DNA from 3 places in the Ruminococcus sp. J1101004sp1_RTP21198st1_B9_RTP21198_201120 genome. Region 3 is predicted to be linked to each of the others. Evidence: predicted binding sites of a transcription regulator. Region 3 holds the regulator's gene; each other region holds the start of a gene.
What was found. Region 3 encodes HrcA, which represses chaperone genes, less so after heat shock. Its sites were predicted from a motif close to TGTTAGCACTCNNNNNNNNNGAGTGCTAACA; they were not measured.
Positions count from the first base shown of each region.

Region 1: a site for HrcA is predicted at 3,448-3,478, ahead of AB5618_RS04980 (Hsp20/alpha crystallin family protein). Genes of this name have one in related genera too.
Region 2: a site for HrcA is predicted at 2,208-2,238, ahead of AB5618_RS17755 (Hsp20/alpha crystallin family protein). Genes of this name have one in related genera too.

Region 1 is NZ_JBCOMI010000005.1:158,752-166,033, reverse strand. It holds gene AB5618_RS05000 (ABC transporter ATP-binding protein) at 369-1,100, shown strand; gene AB5618_RS04995 (SufD family Fe-S cluster assembly protein) at 1,100-2,023, shown strand; gene AB5618_RS04990 (hypothetical protein) at 2,198-2,839, opposite strand; gene AB5618_RS04985 (hypothetical protein) at 2,921-3,295, opposite strand; gene AB5618_RS04980 (Hsp20/alpha crystallin family protein) at 3,591-4,025, shown strand; gene AB5618_RS04975 (DUF6783 domain-containing protein) at 4,468-4,551, shown strand; gene AB5618_RS04970 (3'-5' exonuclease) at 4,648-5,598, shown strand; gene AB5618_RS04965 (hypothetical protein) at 5,716-6,999, shown strand; gene AB5618_RS04960 (D-alanyl-D-alanine carboxypeptidase family protein) at 7,137-7,282, opposite strand, start outside.
Region 2 is NZ_JBCOMI010000033.1:16,944-24,225, reverse strand. It holds gene AB5618_RS17765 (response regulator) at 1-654, shown strand, start outside; gene AB5618_RS17760 (ATP-binding protein) at 821-2,026, shown strand; gene AB5618_RS17755 (Hsp20/alpha crystallin family protein) at 2,372-2,839, shown strand; gene greA (transcription elongation factor GreA) at 3,234-3,716, shown strand; gene lysS (lysine--tRNA ligase) at 3,729-5,813, shown strand; gene AB5618_RS17740 (DUF4869 domain-containing protein) at 5,939-6,379, shown strand; gene AB5618_RS17735 (YafY family protein) at 7,042-7,282, shown strand, end outside.
Region 3 is NZ_JBCOMI010000019.1:39,838-47,119, reverse strand. It holds gene dnaK (molecular chaperone DnaK) at 1-826, opposite strand, end outside; gene grpE (nucleotide exchange factor GrpE) at 942-1,604, opposite strand; gene hrcA (heat-inducible transcriptional repressor HrcA) at 1,621-2,661, opposite strand; gene AB5618_RS13680 (TIGR00730 family Rossman fold protein) at 3,105-3,647, opposite strand; gene AB5618_RS13675 (chromate transporter) at 3,739-4,308, opposite strand; gene AB5618_RS13670 (chromate transporter) at 4,305-4,880, opposite strand; gene uvrB (excinuclease ABC subunit UvrB) at 5,131-7,119, shown strand.

The DNA.
Region 1 (7,282 bases), on a different contig from region 3:
TATAAACCCAAAGAAGAGAAAATTCAATACTATTATTTTCTGAGCGCTATTCAAAGTTGCTCCAATATGGTATAGTTTTGTTACTATTCATTTGCAACGCTCTGCGAGGTGTTTTTGGTGGATAAAGTTTACAGAAAACCAGAGAACTAAGTTTGCGTAGCAAACGCTATTTCTTGTGCCTGTCACAAAAAGGTTCGTGTTTCTGTGCGTCGCGAAGCGCGTTGCTGTGAAGGTCGTGGTTGACAATTTTTTTTATTTGGAGTACAGTCCAAGAAGAGATAAAATTGTTATTGCTCAAAAGCAATTTTTTTCTGGAATTTCGGGCACAATTGGAGCAGTAATGTAAAATTAACAGAAGAGGTACGAATATGCTGAAAGTAAAGAACCTGACTTTTGAAGTGAATGAAGAAGGGAAAAAGCGCTGTCTGGTAAATCACATCAGTTTTGATGTTCAGGATGGGGAAATGCTGGTAATCACCGGACCTAATGGAGGTGGAAAATCCACCCTGGCCAAGGTACTGGCTGGCATTGAGAAAGCAAACAGCGGAGAAATTTATCTAGATGATGAGAACATTACAGGATACGATATTGATCATCGTGCAAATGCGGGAATTGGCTATGCATTTCAGCAGCCACCCCGCTTTAAAGGTATGACCGTGGCAAGAATGTTATCTCTTGCAGCAGGAAAGAATTTAACGGAAAAAGAGAGCTGTGACCTTCTCTCCGCTGTAGGACTTTGTTCCGAAGATTACCTGAACCGTCAGCTGGATGGAACCCTTTCCGGCGGTGAGATGAAGCGAATTGAGATTGCCACAGTTTTGGCGAAATCTCATAAAGTAAGCATTTTCGATGAACCTGAAGCAGGAATCGACCTGTGGAGCTTTTCCATGCTGATCAAGCGCTTTGAGGAGATTCATCGTGAGAAAAAGGAGTGCCTGATCCTGATTTCCCATCAGGAAAAAATCATCAATATGGCAGATAAGATCATGGTAATTGAAGACGGTGAAGTAAAGAAATATGGTACCAAAGAAGACGTTTTCCCAACCTTATTTCAGCAGGAAAAATGTCAGAAATGTCTGAATGAAGGAGGAAAATGTTGATGGTTAAAGTAGAAGAAACAACCCAGGGTGTGCTTGATAAGATCAGCGAAGGCTTTGCACAGAAAGGTGCTTTTAATCTTCGTCAGAATGGTATTTCCATCTGTCACGGCGACAGCGAACATATCAAAATAAAGAAAAAAGAGGACAAGCCGGGAATCGATATTTTCATTGACGGGGAGACAAAGGGAGAGAAGGTTTTCATCCCGGTAGTGGTAAGTGTATCTGGAATGACCGATCTGGTTTACAATGATTTTTATGTGGCAGACGGCGCAGATGTTGACATTGTTGCAGGCTGCGGAATCCACAATAGTGGCTGTAATGACAGTCGTCACGATGGTATTCATACCTTCCATGTGGGTAAAAATGCTAATGTACATTACGAGGAAAAACACTATGGAGAGGGGAATGGAACCGGAAGCAGAGTGCTGAATCCGGTAACTAATATTGAGCTTGGAGAGAACTCCGTATTTACGCTGGATACCGTTCAGATCAAAGGTGTTGACTCCACAATCCGTACCACAAATGTTTCAATGGATGCAGATTCCAAGCTGTTTGTTCTGGAACGTCTGATGACAGATGGGGAGCAGAAAGCGGAGTCTGATATTGAAGTCTGTATGAACGGAGCGGGATCTTCTGCACAGATTATTTCCCGTTCTGTTGGAAAGGGAAACTCTTCCCAGGTTTTCCATCCGAAGGCTGTTGGAAAGAACAAATGTCACGCACATATCCAGTGTGATTCCATTATTATGGATCATGCAGAGGTGGGTTCTATCCCGGAAATCCAGGCGAAGCATGTGGATGCTGCAATTGTTCATGAGGCCGCTATTGGAAGAATTAACGATGAGCAGCTTCTGAAGCTAAGAACTCTTGGAATGACGGAAGCTGAGGCGGAAAATGTGATCATTGAGAATTTCCTGAGTTGAGAAAAACTTAAACAGAAAAATAACTATTCAGTAGGTATGTACTATTTTGCGGAGGTTGTAACTGTGAAGGTGCTGAATAGTTACACAGAGAATATAGAATCTTCAGGTAGGTTTGGAAGATTTATGAAAAAATGCCAGGCAGCGTCGTTCAAAGACGCTGCCTGGCATTTGACATTATCTAATTTTTACGGATTTTTTGGAACTCCATTTGGAATAATATTTTTTGCCGCTTACAACTTTGTAGGTGCGGATCCGTACATAATATTTTTTCTTTGAAACCAGTTTCTTTAAGGTTGCGCGTGTAGCAGAGCCTTTTACGGTAAGGGTTTTCGCCTTTTTCATGCTGCTGTTCTGGTTGCCTTTATCGGAATCATCTTTACCGGAGTTATCTTTACCGGAATCGTCTTTACCAGAGTTATCTTTACCAGAATCATCTTTACCGGAATCGTCTTTACCGGAGTCATCTTTACCAGAATCGTCTTTACCAGAGTCATCTTTACCGGAATCATCCTTACCAGAATCGTCTTTACCAGAATCATCTTTACCAGGATTATCTTTTCCTGCGTCCGAGTCATCCTTGCAAGGAGCAGCTGTGATCGTAAAGGTTGTGTTAATAATGCCGGTGTAATTTCCAGCTCCAGTAATAGTTACAGTAGCAGTACCTTCCTTCACATTATCTTTATAAGAAACTGTGAAATCAGTGCCTGCCGCAAGTGTCTTGTCTCCGTATGTAACGGTAACATCCGGGCATTTCTCTGTTCCGTCACTGGTGTAGGAATACTGGGAAAGGGAAGCGGAATAGCGGTTGATATCCAATGGTTTAATGGTAAAGTCTCTCGTAACAGAACCAGTGTAATTTCCAGTTCCAGTGAGGATTGCGGAAGCAGTACCTGCATCTCAGTTGTTTCTGTAGGAAACGTAATAATCCTGGTTCAGGGTTAATTCCTTGTCCCCGCTTTTTACTGTGGCGTTTGGGCGTAAAGAGGAGCCTGTGTAGGTAAGGCTTTCATTGGAAAGCGTAACCGTGCAGCTGCTGATGTCAGCTCTGTTTATAGTAAACGATTTGGTTACATACCCCTGGTAATTTCCAATTCCATCAATTCCAACCCACGGAGAATTGTAATAACTGCTTGGTTCAATGTTGTTGTGGTATGTTACAGTGAAATCCCTGTCTTTTACCAGGGTTTTACCACTGTGGGTAACTGTCACTTCAGGAGTTACCTCGGAACCAGTGTAATATGCCGGGGCAATGGAGAGTCTGGCATTTGCCATGATCTACAATGCAATCACTGGAAATACAGATGCAGTAGAGGAAAATGGAGAGGCAGTCCGTTTGTACCAGAATTTCTGGAGATTCACAAAGGAAAATGTGAAAAGGACACAAATTTAGTTTTTCATTTAAGATAAATGTGAAAAAAATGTGAAATTAGCACTCGCCTCTTGACAGTGCTAACAATACATGTTATATTACATACAGAACAAAGGAAGAGAGAAAAAGAAATCTTCCAGTTTGAACAAAGATGTTAATTAAACACGCAAGTGTTCACAATATAAGGAGGAATGGATTATGTTAATGCCTAGTATTTTTGGAGAAGATTTATTTGATGACTGGATGAGATTACCTGTAGAAAGAGAGAATCACAGAGGTTACAGAGCTGCTGAATTGATGAAGACAGATATTAAGGATGTGGATGGAAATTATGAGCTGAGCATTGATCTTCCAGGCTTCCATAAAGAGGATGTGAAGATTCAGCTGAAGGATGGCTATCTGAACATTCAGGCTTCCAGAACCGAGAATAAAGATGAGAAAGACAATAACGGTAAATACGTTCACAGAGAGCGTTACACCGGACAGTGCTCCAGAAGCTTTTATGTAGGTAAGGAACTGGAGCATGAGGACATCCATGCGAAATATGACAATGGTGTTCTGACTGTTACTTTCCCGAAGGAAGCGAAGAAGAAAGTGCCTGAAGAGAAAAAATTTATTTCTATTGAAGGCTGATTCCCGGGGAAAGAGTTGTTTTAATAGATAAGAATTTCCGTGGGAAATTGATAACAGATAATAATTGGCGCGGAGTAGTTCACCTGCTTCGTGCCGATGAAATAGATGATTGAAATAGATAATATATAGTGTGCATTAGCCGTAAATCAGAAGCGGCGGCTGATATTGCCGACTTACATAAGTAACGAGTGAAAGCGGCAGAGCATGTTTTATTTGATGTGCTTGCAGTGTATGGATTATTCAGCGATATTGAAATAATGGTAAACAGCTTCTTTTATATAGATTGTGTTTTAGATTGTGTTTCATTTTAAGACGATTTTCTAATTTACATAGATTTTGTTTCATACCCCCTCATTTCCTGCCGGCTACCCACCGGCAGGTTTTTTCTTATGTCTTTACATCATTTCACCTGTCTGCTATACTTGTCTGGAATTGTTGATGACTGCGAAAGACAGAACAAAAATCTCTCACAAATTGTGATGCATATCTTGCAGAAAGCCTTTTTCAAACAGGCTTCAGAGCGTGAAAACAAGATGCTGCTGCAGTAATCGTGGATGGCAAAAACATGTTACTGTTACTCCGTTCACAGTAACAAAAACATTTTCAGAGAAGGAATTTACTCATGAATTATATTGTATTTGACCTGGAATGGAATCAGAGTCCAGGGGGAAAAAGGTGGTCTAACAGCCGTCTGCCTTTTGAAATCATAGAAATCGGCGCCATAAAACTAAATGAAGAGAAAGAAATTGTGGATAGCTTTCAGCGTCTGATCAAGCCCCAGGTGTACAATTGGATTCATGACAGCATCCATGAAGTGATTCACATGAATTATAAGGATCTGCAGAAAGGAACTCTTTTCCCACAGGCCATCACGGAATTTCTGGAATGGTGTGGCGAAGAATATATATTCTTTACCTGGGGAAATCAGGATGTAATGGAACTGCAGCGGAACATGAAATATTATGGAAAACTTTCCCTGCTGAAAGGTCCTGTGACTTATTATGATGTGCAGAAATTATTTGCCATTCGTTATGAAGAAAATGACGAGCGCCGTGCCCTGGAATTTGCTGCTGATAAAATGGGCGTGGAGAAGAAAATGGATTTTCACCGTGCTCTGGGAGATGCTTATTATACTGCATGTATTCTCCAGAAAATAGAAGATAAATACATTTTTCCAAACTCATCCCTGGACGTGTATCAGAATCCCAAGAGTAAGCGTGAAGAGATTCACATATCCTATCCAACCTATGATAAATATGTATCCCGAGAGTTCTATTCCCGCGAAAAAGCCATGAAGGACCGAGAAGTAACCAGCACGAAATGTCCATTATGCCATAATCCGGCCAAGCGTAAGATACGTTGGTTTATGAATAATTCCAAGGTTTATTACAGTGTGTCCCTTTGTCAGGAGCACGGCTTTGTACTGGGAAAAATCAGGATTCGCCGAACGGAAGACAATAAGTATTATGTAATTAAGAAGCTCACCAATGTAACAGATGAAGAAGCCGATGAAATCCGCCAGAAACGTGATGCTCATCGTGCCAAACGGAGACTGAAGAAAGAAGAGCAGTAAATAACTACTGCTTGTAATGAATGAAAAACTAACATTTGGTTAATAGAAAAATCCTCTCCAATCACATATGCTGTTTATAAGTAATACAACAACAGCATATAAAAAGGAGGGGATTTTATGAGTTTAAGAAATTATTTTTACAGGTTTGGGAAATACATTCTGACATTTTTCTTTGTAACACTGCTGATGGTTCTCTTTGGTCCGCTGCGGGCGCAGGCTGCTATTACCAAGGAAGTTACCTCGGATGGTTTTAAACTCAGCGGAACGGGCTGCATGAATGTGTGGGATGGAGACGAATTCCGCTATTATATTGGTTATCAGATCCCTCATGAAGACTCCATGGATTACAAGGTAGATGTGACTATGACTTTTCAAAGCTCCAGTCTGACACCAGGCAGGGCAAGCGTGTATCTGGATGACGACAGCATACCCTTATATTCAAACGGAGGTACGGTGCTGCAGGGCTCAGCCACCTTCTCCAAATCTGATGAAATGGAATTGATGGAAATATTTGTAAATTACGATAGTTTTCCAAGTGAGCAGAACGTAGATTTTTCCATCTCGGTAAATGTACGGGAAAATCGCAAAAACGCAGATATTGCCATTTATCCTCCGGAAAACAATTACGACAAAACCACAGGAGTGTTTCTGGTAACGGTTGACGATCCTTATGTTTTTTATTCAAATAAGGATTCGTCCAAATATTCTGTAAGTATTTCGGACTCATCGGTGGCACAGGTTACAGGCATTACTCCAAAATCCAATGACAGCTTTGAGGTGAGCGTATATTTTGCAAAAGCAGGTTCGGCGGATTTCATTTTCAAATATGGAAATCAGACGAAAAAGGTAACCTTCACAGTAGCGAAAACAGTCATAACTGTTTCCAGCTCCATCTCCCTGAAGGTGGGGGATACCACCATGTTTTCCAATTATGTTTTCAAAACCGGCGGTGGAAGCATCACCATCAAGAAAGTGAAATCCAGCAATAAAAAGATCGTTGATGCAGCCGGAGGATTCCTGATCGCAAAGAAGCCTGGCACGGCCAAGGTAAGTGCCCTGGTAAATGGCAAGCGGAGAACCATAACCGTGATCGTCGGCAAAAAGCCTGCCCCCAAGCCAAAACTGAAACAGCTTCAGGTAAAAGTGAAAGGCTATAAATATTATCCGGATTCCGGCAAAACCATTTACACAACCCGTTTCACCAATAAATCCAAAAGTACCATCACCAAAGTGAAGCTGAAATTCACCATGACCATTAATGAAGAAATGACCCGAACCAAAACCTTCAAGGTCAATATAAAACCGGGAAAGACAAAAACCATGAAGCTGAATATAGGAAAATTAATAGCAAATCCTTCAAATATTAAGGTGAAATGCCTGAAATTCTGGTATAAGAGTTGAGGAAAGAAACTGTAGTAATAGGGGCATTTCGAATAAAGAGATAAAAGAATATTGTGTAAAGTAGAGGAGTTACAATAAAAATAATACAGGGCTAAGAACGAAAATGCGTAATGCAGTTTTCATTCTTAGCCCTTATTCTATAAAGTCGGTGTTGTCAGCAGACTGGTCATGATCGACCGTTCATACTGCATTCCCCATCCAACCATCTGACCATTGAAATAATACTTGCTCTTTAATCTCAATGGTCCCACAGCGTTGGAAAGAATGGCCTGTTTCTTGGTAA
Region 2 (7,282 bases), on a different contig from region 3:
GATGTACATGATGGGATCTGTACATACAGATGGACAATTTCTGATACAGGTATAGGGATGAGTGCAGAGTTCCTGAGCCGCATTTTTGATCCGTTCTCACAGGAAAAAACAGATGCCCGTAGTGTTTATCAGGGAACTGGTCTGGGAATGGCGATTGCCAGGGGATTGATTGAGCAGATGCATGGAAGTATTGAAGTGACAAGTCAGGTGGGAGTTGGATCTGTGTTTGTCATTACCATTCCTTTTGAGATTGCAGAGAAATATAATATTCGTGGATTGCATCTGTTGGCAGCCGAGGATAATGAGCTTAATGCTGAAATCATAGAAATGTTGCTGACTGATGACGGTGCGAAGGTTACAGTTGCAAAAAACGGCAGACAGGCGGTGGAGTACTTCGAAAGTAATTCTCCGGGAACCTTTGATGCCATATTGATGGATGTCATGATGCCTGTTATGGATGGTATCGCAGCAACAAAAGCCATACGTGCTATGGACAGGGCGGATGCAAAAACAGTTCCGATCATTGCAATGACTGCAAATGCATTTGAGGAAGATGCAAAAAGATGTCTCGCAGCCGGCATGACCGCACATCTGGCAAAACCATTCCAGATAGAAGATGTGGAAAAGGCCATTGTGGAGTGCTGTGGAAAGTAATGCCATCTGCAAGATCTATTGCCATCAGTAAATTATCAGAAGCAGCTAGTAAGTTAATTTTTGTTCCAATAAAAATAAAAAATCAATAGTTTTGGGACTACAATCCTAAAACTATTGATTTTTTTGTTGCTTTTGGAATATAATTAGTAAAGAGAGGAGCATTATTATGATTATAGAAAGAAAAGAATATTTAGAAAAACTGATAGCCTGGAAAGATAAGCAGTTGATTAAAATTGTTACAGGTGTACGACGTTGTGGAAAATCTATGCTTCTGGAAATTTATCGCAATTATTTAAAAGAGCATGGGATTGAGGAAGAACAGATTATTTCTATTAATTTTGAAGATCTTGATTATGAAGAACTGACAGATTACAGGAAATTATATAAATATTTAAAGGAACGTCTGATTGATGGAAAAATGACATATATTTTCCTTGATGAAATTCAGAATGTAACAGATTTTCCGAAAGTGTTGGACAGTCTTTATATTAAAAAAAACATAGATATTTATGTGACTGGTTCCAATGCATATATGTTGTCCAGTGAGATTGCAACTATGATTTCAGGAAGATATATTCAGATTGAAATGTTGCCGTTGTCTTTTAAGGAATATATGGAGAGTACTGGCAGTATGAATGACAGAGGAATCAAATATGCTGAGTATTTGCAGAATAGTTCATTTCCGTTTACACTGGAATTAAAAAATCAGCCAGATGAGATCAGAGATTATCTGGAAGGAATCTATAATACGATTGTTGTAAAGGATATTATAAACAGAAAAAAAATTACAGATACTATGATGCTTAAGAGTGTCTTAAGATTTGTGTTTGATAATATAGGAAATCCATTGTCATCAAAAAAAATTGCAGATACGATGACCTCAGAAGGGCGAAAAATTGATACAAAAACGGTGGAAAAATATCTAGAGGCTTTTAGCGAGAGTTATATTATATATCAGGCAAAACGTTATAATATAAAGGGAAAACAATATTTAAAAACTCTTGAAAAATATTATATAGTTGATATTGGAATGAGGTATATGCTTTTAGGTTCGAGGCAGGCAGATGCAGGACATGTTCTGGAAAATATAGTCTATCTGGAATTGTTACGTCGAGGATATGAGGTGTATGTTGGAAAAATCGATTCATATGAAGTGGATTTTGTGGCACAGAATAAAAAGGGAACAGTATATTTCCAGGTGGCACTGACTGTACGAGATGAAAATACACTTTTAAGAGAATTAAGGCCATTACAGGCGATACGAGATCATTATCCAAAGATTATCTTAACAATGGATGAAGAACCAGAAGAACAATATGAGGGAATTCGACGTATTAATGCCAGAGACTGGTTATTGGGGATTGTAGACTGAGCAATGCAAATTCATGGTAATAATATATATAAACAGAAGATACATTTGTTGATAGCAGTGAAAGTGCAAGATAAGTTGCAAAAATATGTTGTTCCTTTTTATGCAGTATGTGATGGGGGCTGGATGTCCGGTGGATATCCGTCTAGCACAGACCGTAGCGTTCACAAAATCTTCACAAAATAATTAGCACTCACCTCTTGACAGTGCTAATAATAGGTGCTATATTACAACTAGAACAAAGGAAGGGGATAAAAAGAAAGCAAAAGCGAAAGGCTTTATGAATTCCCTACCACCCGAGTTCCAAGAAACAAGGTAAACAGCATATATAAAAAGGAGAGATGACTTATGTTAATGCCTAGTATTTTTGGAGAGAACTTATTTGATGATTTCTTTAATGATTTTCCATTCTATTATGATGATAAAGCAATGAAAGATACCGAGAAGAAGCTTTATGGCAAGAGAGCCAGCCACGTTATGAAGACTGATATTAAGGAAATGGATAACGGTTATCAGCTGGTAGTCGATCTTCCAGGATTTACCAAAGATGAGATTAAGGCTTCCCTGGAGAATGGCTACCTGACCATCAGCGCTGAGAAAGGTCTGGACAAAGATGAGCAGGAGAAAGAATCCGGTCATTACATCCGCAGGGAGCGTTACGCAGGAGCCTGCAGCAGAAGCTTTTATGTAGGCGAGGATGTTCAGCAGGAGGATATTAAGGCTGAGTTTAAACATGGCATTCTGAAACTGTTTGTTCCGAAGAAAGAAGCGAAACCAGCAGTGGAAGAGAAGAAACACATTGCCATCGAAGGATAACTTTTCCCCTTTCAGAAGCATATTCTGAGAGAATAGCATAATTAAGAAGTAAGATGCCGCAGAATCACGGAAAATGGTGGTTCTGCGGCATCTTTTTTTACATTTGTTCGCTATTTTTCTGTCTTGACAATGCCTGTTGATTTAGCTATAATGGTGAAACTGTGAATATCCTAGTGAATTTGTACCCTTTTGGGTAATGAAATGTCTGCTTCTGCAGGCATTAACAATTATAAAAGTGGACTGTTTGGCGAATGAATGTTATCTGTGGTTGGTATATTTCTGCAGCTTTTTGTTCAGGACTTTTATAGTAATGGAATTTTCCGGGAGAAACAGCATATAAGAAATGTATGATACGGGGCGACAAGCCGCCGGAATGAAAGGGAGTAAGGCTATAATGGAAGAAAAGAAGAACTTACTAACCTATGCAGGACTTAAAAAACTGGAAGAAGAGCTGCATGATTTAAAGGTAGTAAAAAGAAAAGAAGTAGCAGGTAAGATCAAAGAGGCAAGAGAGCAGGGAGACCTGTCCGAGAATGCAGAGTACGATGCAGCTAAAGATGAGCAGAGAGATATCGAAGCGCGTATTGAAGAAATTGAGAAAATCCTGAAGAACGCTGAGGTTGTAGTTGAGGACGAAGTCGATCTTGACAAGATCAGCGTAGGATGTAAAGTAAGAGTACATGACTTCGAGTTTGACGAAGATATAGAACTGAAGCTGGTTGGCTCCACAGAGGCAAACAGCCTGGAAGGCAAGATTTCTAATGAATCTCCTGTAGGAAAGGCTCTTATGGGCGCACACACAGGTGATATTGTAGAAGTAGAGCTGCCATCCGGTATCATGAAGTACAAAGTGCTGGAAATCCAGCGTAATATTTAAGGAGGCACAAAAGTGGCAGAACAGAAGAATCAGGATCTGAATCAGCTTCTGAAAATCCGCCGTGATAAACTGGCAGAGCTTCAGGCGAATGGCAAGGATCCATTTCAGATAACAAAATTTAATCAGACCCATCATTCATTGGAAGTAAAGAACCTTTATGAGGCACACGAAGCAGAGCTGCTGAAGGATCGTACAGAGCCGGATGTAACAGGTCTTGATGAAGAGCAGGCGAAGGAAGTTCAGAAGAACGACTACGAAGAGAGAAGAAGTATTATGGATGCCAGCCCGCTCCATGTGGCAATCGCTGGACGTATGATGTTCAAGAGAGTCATGGGAAAAGCTTCTTTCTGCAATATCCAGGACTTACAGGGAAACATTCAGGTATATGTTGCAAGAGACGCTATCGGAGCAGATTCTTATGCAGACTTTAAGAAATCTGATATCGGCGATATCTTCGGTCTGGAAGGTTTTGCATTTAGAACCAGAACCGGTGAGATTTCTATTCATGCAGAGAAAATGACTCTTTTATCAAAGAGCCTGCAGATCCTTCCGGAGAAATTCCACGGACTGACAGATACAGATATGCGTTATCGTCAGAGATATGTAGATCTGATCATGAACCAGGAGAGCAAGAACGTATTTATCAAGCGCTCTCAGGTCATTAAAGAGATCCGAAACTTCCTTGCTGGCCGTGACTTCATGGAAGTAGAGACTCCAATGCTGGTTTCCAATGCTGGTGGTGCAGCTGCCAGACCATTTGAGACACATTACAATGCACTGAATGAAGATGTTAAGCTTCGTATTTCACTGGAACTTTATCTGAAACGACTGATCGTTGGCGGACTTGAAAGAGTCTACGAGATTGGCCGTGTATTCCGTAATGAGGGTGTTGATACCCGTCACAATCCAGAATTTACACTGATGGAGCTTTACCAGGCATATACAGATTATGAAGGAATGATGGAACTTACGGAATCCATGTTCCGTTACCTGGCAGAGAAGGTGTGCGGATCTGCGAAGATTTCCTATAATGGTATCGAGATTGACCTTAGCAAACCATTCGAACGTCTGACTATGAACGATGCAATCAAGAAATATGCAGGAATCGACTTCGATCAGGTACCTGATGATGAAGCTGCCAAGAAGCTTGCTGCTGAGCATCATATTGAGTATGAGGAGCGTCACAAGAAAGGTGATATCATCAATCTCTTCTTCGAGGAATACTGCGAGAAAGAGCTGATCCAGCCAACATTCATTATGGATCATCCGATCGAGATTTCTCCTCTGACCAAGAAGAAACCTACTGATCCGAGCAAGGTAGAGCGTTTCGAGCTTTTCATCAACACATGGGAGATGTGTAACGCATACTCCGAGCTGAACGACCCGATCGATCAGCGCGAGCGTTTCAAAGCACAGGATGCTCTTGCAGACGCTGGTGACGAGGAAGCTAACCATACAGATGAAGACTTCCTGAATGCACTTGAGATTGGTATGCCGCCGACAGGTGGTATTGGATACGGAATCGACCGTCTGGTTATGCTTCTCACCGATAGCCAGGCCATCCGTGACGTACTGCTCTTCCCCACAATGAAGAGCCAGGGCGCTGCTAAGAACGAAGCAAATAATGCTGCTCAGGCAGGAAGCGCTGCTTCCGCAGAGAACGTAGAAGTTGCAGCACCGGCAGGTGACAACAATGGCTTCTTTACACCAAACGAGAAGATCGACTTCTCCAAGGTAACAATTGAGCCGCTGTTTGAAGAGCAGGTAGATTTCGATACCTTCAGCAAATCTGATTTCAGAGCTGTTAAGGTAAAGGCTTGCGAAGCTGTTAAGAAATCCAAGAAACTTCTTCAGTTCACACTGGATGACGGAACCGGTACAGACCGTACCATCCTTTCTGGAATCCATGCATTCTACGAGCCGGAAGAACTGGTTGGTAAAACATTAATCGCAATCACAAACCTGCCGCCAAGAGCTATGATGGGAATTGAATCCTGCGGAATGCTCCTTAGCGCTATTCATGAGGAAGAGGGAGAAGAGAAACTTCATCTTCTGATGGTGGATAACCATATTCCGGCGGGTGCGAAGTTGTATTAATTTATACAAGAGAATAATAAAAATAAAAGAGACTGGAACTGGTGATCCGGTCTCTTTGTGTATATAATAAAAGAAGATGATGAATTATGGACTTCACAGACTGTATTGATTATATGGGGTGCTAAATGTTAAACATTTATTTAGGTGATATGAAAGAGGCTGTTTATCATCATCCCACATACTTTGATAATATGTATGAGGATGAATGGATTACAAATCCGTTATCTGTTGAGATGATTTTTGATGTAGATAAATCGAAAGTAGTAGGGGCACATTTAATTGAGAGCCCTGTGTTAGGTCCGATATCTCCTAAAGCTTTATCGGGTGGAGTAAAAACATTGATGCTCATGGCATTTGATGAAAATGATCGGGTGTTTAATGCCTCTGTGTGCGGTGACAACTGTGCAAAATGGATAATGCAAATTGCGGAAAATAAAGACTTGACGATAAATCTTCGCCATATTATGGACTTTGGAGAGGGAAAATTCGAAGCTAAGGTGTTAAATACAAACCAGATCGTTCATAATATGCAGGAATTTTTGGCTATTGCTGGAGAGTATGTTTAGGGGATAATGAATGAAAGGTAAACATAAAGTAGTTGTAAAAAATAATAAATTGCATTATGAGTTTGAAATAAAGCGTAATATTACAATTATCAAAGGTGATAGTGCTACTGGGAAAGCAAACTGAATCCGGTGTACCTGCATGAGCGAAATCGGAAAGCTATAGTAGATAGTATTGAAGGTATAAAGCTGACAAGATAGCTTCAGAAAGTGGAAGGGGAAGAATTAAAACGGTTTAAATGAAAATGCTTCAAAGTAAAATGAAGATTGTTTGAAGTAACTTTGAAGTGGACATTGAAGTGAGTTTGAAGTGTTATAGAAGCGAAAGATTTTAAAGTTTATTGGAGACAGTCCTTAGGGCTGTCTCCATTTTGTATATAAGAATAAGTTTATCTGGGATTTTTATACCCCACCTATTGCTGTAAACTGTAACCATTAAAGAAGGTTAAATCAGAAATTCAAAGAAATGGAGAAACTGGTGATGAAGGGATTTAATACAGGTGATGGTTACATGGGTTTGGTAAATGGTAAATATATCTTGTTTGCCAGCGAATCCGATTACTATGATTATATGAATGATTAAAGGCGATGTTGCAAAGAAAGGGACAATCACAATAGCAATATGGTATACTGGACTTATCACTTGATAAAAGGAGATGGGTCAGATGCCAAAAGGAAGTAACCAGAAATTCAAATTATACCGGCTTGCTCAGATCATGCAGGAGAAGACAGATGATGAGCATTATATTACCATGCCTGAAATCATGAAAGAACTGGCCAAATATGATATCACGGCAGACCGGAAAAGTATATATAATGATCTGAGAGATTTGAGTGTTCTTGGTATTGAGGTAGAGGGAGAACCAGATGGAAACCGCTATCATTATCATGTTGTAGATCGTGCCT
Region 3 (7,282 bases):
ATTTAGCTCTTGTAAGGTTCATATCAAAATGCTTCGGTCCTTCAGCTGTTGCTGTGATGAATGGCAGGTTGATATTGGTTGTTGTTGCGGAAGAAAGCTCTTTCTTAGCTTTCTCAGCAGCTTCTTTCAGTCTCTGAAGAGCCATCTTATCGTTGCTTAAGTCAACGCCCTCTGTTCTCTTGAACTCAGAAAGCATATAGTCTGTAATTCTCTGGTCAAAGTCATCACCACCAAGACGGTTGTTACCAGCTGTTGCCAGAACTTCGATAACGCCATCACCAATCTCAATAATGGAAACATCGAATGTACCACCACCAAGGTCATAAACCATGATCTTCTGCTCTTTCTCATTGTCAAGACCATATGCAAGAGCTGCTGCTGTAGGCTCGTTGATGATACGTTTTACATCAAGACCTGCAATCTTACCAGCATCCTTGGTTGCCTGACGCTGAGCATCATTGAAATATGCCGGAACAGTGATAACTGCTTCTGTAACAGACTCTCCAAGGTATCCTTCAGCGTCTTTTTTCAGTTTCTGAAGAATCATAGCAGAAATTTCCTGTGGGGAATATTTCTTATCGTCGATTGTTACACGGTAATCTGTACCCATCTCTCTCTTGATGGAAGAGATTGTTTTCTCTGCGTTTGTTACTGCCTGACGTTTTGCAGGCTCACCTACCAGACGCTCACCTGTCTTTGTGAATGCTACAACAGATGGTGTTGTTCTGGATCCTTCTGTATTTGCGATAACGGTTGGCTGTCCACCTTCCATAACAGCTACACAGCTGTTTGTTGTACCTAAGTCAATACCAATGATTTTTCCCATGATAATTTTCCTCCTGTTTAAAAATTCATGGTTGCTGTCCATTGCACGAACAGTAACATTTATACTTTGTTTTTAGAAAATGTCGATGAAGTTTGATTCTCCAAGCTGCTCTCTGTCAATTAGCAACTTTTACCATACTGTGTCTTACAACGAAATCCTTGTAAGTATATCCCTTCTGGAATTCCTCTACGACGATGTTCTCGCCAACGGATTCGTCCTCCACATGCATCACTGCATTATGCAGATTCGGATCAAATTCCTTGCCTACAGCTTCGATTGGCTTCACACCCATCTCATCAAAGGCTGTCATCATCTGCTTATAGATCATCTTCATGCCTTCTGCAAATGGATCATCCTCCGGTGCCTGTGCAAGACCTCTTTCGAAGTTATCCACGATCGGAAGCATTTTTTCAACGATGTCCCTGGCACCGATGATGTACATGCTGGATTTCTCTTTCTCCGTTCTTTTACGGTAGTTATCGAATTCAGCCATGCTGCGCTTCAGTCTGTCTGTAAGCTCCTCGACCTGCTGTTCAAATTTATCTTTCTCTTTTTTCTTCTTGCCGAAGAAAGAAGTTTTTGTCTTGGTTTCCGGTTCCTTCTGAGATTCTGCTTCCTGATCTGACTGCTCAGTTTCTTCTGTCTGTGCAGGTTCTTCGGAAGTCTCCTCTTCTGCTGTCTGGGCTGTATCTGCTGCCTCTTCTTCGCTTCCGTCTGTTACCGGAATGTCAACTGCTTCTTCCTGTACTTCGGCTTCTTTATTCATTTCTTCTGACACGCTTTCAACCGCCTTTCTAGGTTTTCTTATTTACCATTTCGTCAAGCTGGACTTTTAATTTCTTTAAGCTGTCCACTACATTCTCGTAATCCATTCGCTTGGGACCGATAATTCCAATAGTTCCACGCATTCCATCTCCCAGCTCGTAAGTAGCTGTGACCACACTGCAGTCTTTCATGGTACGTACCGGAACTTCATCCCCGATGTATACCTGAACTCCTGTGTTCTCCGGATCTCCCATTTCCTCACGGACCATATCCGCAAGTTCCTGCTTATCCTCGAAAGTGGAAATCAGCTCACTGGCTCTGGATGTATCTGCAAGCTCTGGATACTTAAATATGTTGGTCGCTCCCGATGTATATACTTTCATATCTTCTTCGTCCACGTGAATCGTAGCTGCGACTGCGTCCAGCACATCTGCAACCACACCGCTGTGGCTACCCGCCTGTTCTTTCAATCTGGCAATCATGCCCAGATTAATATCCTGGATGGGTACGCCGTTCAGGTTCGTGTTAAGAAGAAGATTCAGCTTCAGGATCGTCTGGTCATCCATCTCCTCATCAATATTAATGATCTGGTTCCGAATGACATTACCCTCACATACAACTACGGCAATCAGCTGCCGCTCATTGACTCGTGAAAGCTGAATGAACTTCAGGGTGCTTCCCTTATACTGGGGAACCGCAACCATAGCCGCATAATTGGTATTCGTGGCAAGAACCTTCGCCACCTGCTTGAGCACCTTATCCATCTTATCTGATTTCTCAATCATCAGATCACGGATTTCTGCGATCTCGGCTTCCTTCTCCCTGGTAAGCTCATCTACATAAAGGCGATAGCCTTTATCTGATGGAATTCTTCCGGCTGAGGTGTGGGGCTGTACGATGTAGCCCATATCCGTCAGGTCGGACATCTCATTTCGGATGGTAGCAGAGCTGACATTCAGATCCGGATACTTGGAAATAGTTCTGGAACCTACAGGCTCGCCTGTTTCCATATAAGTTTTGATGATTGCTTTCAGTATTTTCCGTTTGCGCTCATCTAATACTTCATCCATGAAATATCTGCTCCTTCCTGAAAAGCAGACGGTCAAACCTGATTCTGATTTCCGTCTGGCTTCTTCGAATTCCTTTTGTTAGCACTCATTATTTAGGAGTGCTAACATCTATGTTCTTAAGATACACCTCAGTATTCCTTTTGTCAATATTTTTTACAAATTTTTTTCATCTTTTTTGATGATTTTTACCCTATACTTTACCATTCCGGCTAAATTCTCCTTACTGCAATACCTTTGGGGGTAACAAAGATACTACCAGGTATCTGCCAACGCAGTCTTATGTTTGCTGCCGCATAAATGAAAAAGATGCCTTGAGAAAATTTCCCCTGACATCTTCTTTCCTGTATAGGAATACCGCCCATAAGCGACATGTCCGTTTTGTAACTGTTCAGTATCTTCACAGTTATACGTTTCGCAAAACAGTACCTGCTGAATAGCAGCCTCTATTTTTTATAATTTTCCAGATAATCAAGAACTGCCGCCGGCTCATCCAGAAAAACTACCAGATCCAGCACGGAAAAATCCATGAATTTCTCTTCTGCTGTGTACTCCAGCAATGCTTTCATCTTGTCATAATATCCGTCAATGTTATACAGCACAATTGGGCGGTCAATACGTTTCAGGCTTTTCAAGGTAAAAATCTCAAAAAATTCCTCGTAGGTACCAATTCCGCCAGGTGCTACGATCGTAGCATCTGATTTTTCTTCCAGAAGTTTTTTGCGCTCTCTCATATTCTCTGTGAAAATAAATTCCGTGCATTTCTCATACAGAACTCCAGGCTGGTCAAAAAATCGGGGAGCAATTCCAAGTATGTAACCATTTTCTGCTGCCACGCCTCTGGCTGCTGCTCCCATCATTCCGGTAGCTCCGCCGCCAAACACCAGACCGTGACCTCTTTTTCCCATTGCTCTTCCAAGCTCTTCTGTTTTTTCATAATAAATATTTTTAAGCAGCGCACTTGAAGCACCATATACACATATGTTCAATCTGTTGTCCTCCTTATTTTTCTTCTAAACACAGGTGCTGCCCACCTGCGGCAGCACCATATACGAAAGTCAGCTGGCATATCTTTTCCAGTCAGCTTCCGACAGCCGCGCAAAACGCCATATTGGCCACACCGCACAAAACCATCACCAGAATGGGATTCATTTTATATTTTCTCAAAAGCACCAGTGCGGCAGTAAAGAATACCACCATTCGAATGCATATGTTTTCCCGAAACAGTTCCACTGCACCATTTATAAAAAAAGATGATACTAAAATGGTAACTCCTGCCTTGGCGATCATGGCCACAACCGCCGGACGAAGGGATGTAAGAGTTCCCTGGAGAAGGGACATTTTCCGATATTTCGTGTAAATATATGCCAGCAGGGTTACAATTATACAGGAGGGTAAAATACAGCCAAGAGTAGCCACCACTGCGCCCCCAGGACCTGCAATCCTGGTTCCTACAAAGGTTGCGGAATTTACTGCAATAGGACCAGGGGTCATCTCTGCAATGGTCACAAGGTCCGAAAAAGTTTCCATGGAAATCCAGCCATGCATAGTCACTACCTGTTCCTGTATAAGAGGCATTGCTGCATATCCGCCTCCAAAGCTTAATGCACCGATCTGAAGGAAACTGAAAAAGAGCTGAAGATAAATCATTTTTTCCATCCCTCCTTCACAAATGTACGCGCAAATCCAAATACAGCCACAATAAGTATTATATAAATAATGTTCACCTTCAGAAAATAGCTTGCACAAAAACTGATGACCATAATAATCACATTTACCCAGTCTTTTGACTTCGCCACGTTTTTCCCCATGTCGTATACCACGGAAATGATCACAGCACCTACGCCGGCAGTCATGCCTTTCAAAAGAGCTGCTATGTAATAATTAGAGCGGAATGCATCATAAAACAAGGAAATCAGGGACAGGATCACCATTGGCGGAATAATAGCCCCCAGAACAGACAGCAGCATTCCCGGTATTCCCCCAAGCTTGTATCCCACCACAATTGCTCCGTTTACTGCAATCGCTCCTGGAGATGACTGTGCGATTGCCACCAGATCCAGCATTTCTTCCTCATCGATCCAGTGATATTGATCCACAAATTTCTCCTTTAATAAAGTAACGATCACATATCCGCCGCCAAAAGTAAACGTACTAAGATATAAAGAGGCAAAAAAAAGCTTCCGCAGCACATATCTTTTATTTCTTTGTTTTTCTTCCATTTCTGGCACTCCTGATAATTTTGCATAATTTCTGTACATCGCGATGCGTGTTACTGGTCAGGTCGTGAACAATAACGCTTTTCTTTTTTAAGATAACGCACTATAGGTATGTCTGTCAATTAAAGTTTTGGAATGCTTCTGGCATTTCAGAGAGTAGAACAAATATTCGATTCTGCTGTACTTTTATAAAAAAGGATGCTATACTGAAAACAGTTAAAGCGTGTTTGATTTTATAAAAGAAAGGACTTATATGGATCATTTTGAATTACATTCCGAGTATAAACCAACCGGCGACCAGCCACAGGCTATTGAGAAACTGGTAAAGGGATTTAAAGAGGGAAATCAGTTTGAGACGCTGCTTGGTGTCACCGGCTCTGGTAAAACTTTTACTATGGCAAACGTTATTCAGGCGCTGAATAAGCCTACTCTGATCCTGGCCCATAATAAAACTCTGGCAGCACAGCTGTACGGTGAGTTTAAGGAATTCTTCCCTGAGAACGCAGTGGAATACTTTGTCTCCTATTACGATTATTACCAGCCCGAAGCATATGTGCCTTCTTCTGACACTTATATTGCCAAGGACTCTGCGATCAATGATGAAATTGACAAACTCCGTCTTTCTGCCACTGCCGCCATGTCAGAGCGAAAAGATGTTATTATCATCTCTTCTGTGTCCTGTATCTATGGATTGGGTTCTCCTCAGGAATTTCAGGACATGATGATTTCCCTGCGTCCTGGCATGACTAAGGATCGTGATGAGGTTATCCGGGAGCTGATCGACATTCAGTACACCCGAAATGAAATGGACTTCCACCGAAGTACCTTCCGCGTCCGTGGTGACACTCTGGAGATTTTTCCTGCTAACAGCTCAGATACTGCTATCAGAGTTGAGTTTTTCGGAGATGAGATTGACCGTATCTCCGAGATTGATGTGCTTACCGGAGAGATCAAATGCCAGCTTGCGCACATCGGTATTTTCCCTGCTTCCCATTATGTAGTACCAGCGGAGCAGATTCAGAAAGCGGCCATTGCCATTGAAGAGGAATTAAAAGAACGGGTAGACTACTTTAAAAGCGAAGACAAGCTTCTGGAAGCCCAGCGTATCTCCGAGCGTACCAACTTTGATATTGAAATGATGAAAGAAACCGGCTTTTGCTCCGGTATTGAGAACTATTCCCGTCATCTTTCCGGACTGGAGCCAGGGCAGCCACCTTATACTCTGCTGGATTATTTCGGGGATGATTTTCTTCTTATTATTGATGAATCACACAAGACAGTCCCACAGGTTGGCGCTATGTACGCAGGCGACCAGAACCGTAAACAGACATTGGTAGATTATGGTTTCCGTCTGCCCTCTGCCAAGGATAACCGCCCTCTGAGTTTTGAAGAATTTGAGAATAAACTTGACCAGGTTTTGTTTGTATCTGCTACCCCGGGAGATTATGAATACGACCATGAGCTTCTCCGCGCAGAGCAGATCATCCGTCCTACCGGTCTTCTGGATCCGAAGGTGGAGGTGCGCCCTGTAGAAGGACAGATAGACGACCTGATTTCCGAAATAACGAAAGAAACCTCCAGGAAAAACAAAGTGCTGATCACAACTCTCACCAAGCGAATGGCCGAGGATCTTACACAGTATATGAAAGATGTGGGAATCCGTGTCCGTTATCTTCATTCGGATATTGATACCCTAGAGCGTGCAGAAATCATCCGCGACATGCGTCTGGATGTATTTGATGTGCTTGTAGGCATTAACCTTCTGCGAGAAGGACTTGATATTCCTGAGATTACTCTGGTTGCTATTCTGGATGCAGACAAGGAGGGCTTCCTTCGTTCTGAGACTTCCCTGATCCAGACCATTGGCCGTGCTGCCCGAAACAGCGAAGGACACGTTGTCATGTATGCAGACGTGATGACGGATTCCATGAGAAATGCCATTGAGGAAACCAACCGTCGTAGGGAAATCCAGGAAGCCTATAATAAGGAGCATGGAATTACTCCTACCACTATTAAGAAGGCAGTCCGTGATCTGATTGCAGTTTCCAAGGCAGTGGCTGAAACTGAAGTGAAGCTGAAGAAGGATCCGGAATCCATGAGCAAAAAAGAGCTGAAGAACCTGATCTCCCAGTTGGAAAAACAGATGCGCCAGGCTGCTGCAGACTTGAACTTCGAGCAGGCAGCAGAGTTGCGTGACAAAATGATCGAATTGAAGAAAAATCTTGCAGATGCGGAAAAGTAATCCTTCGATTTCTCCATGCATTTTGCCAGTCAGATTTGGCACAATTTATCAGCTTCACGATCTGATTAGAGCGTGTTTGAAAAGGATTTCTGCAAGATGTACGTCACAATTTACAGGATTCTGTGCCTGCAGCGGATCGCCTCTGGCCACATTTATATTTGCG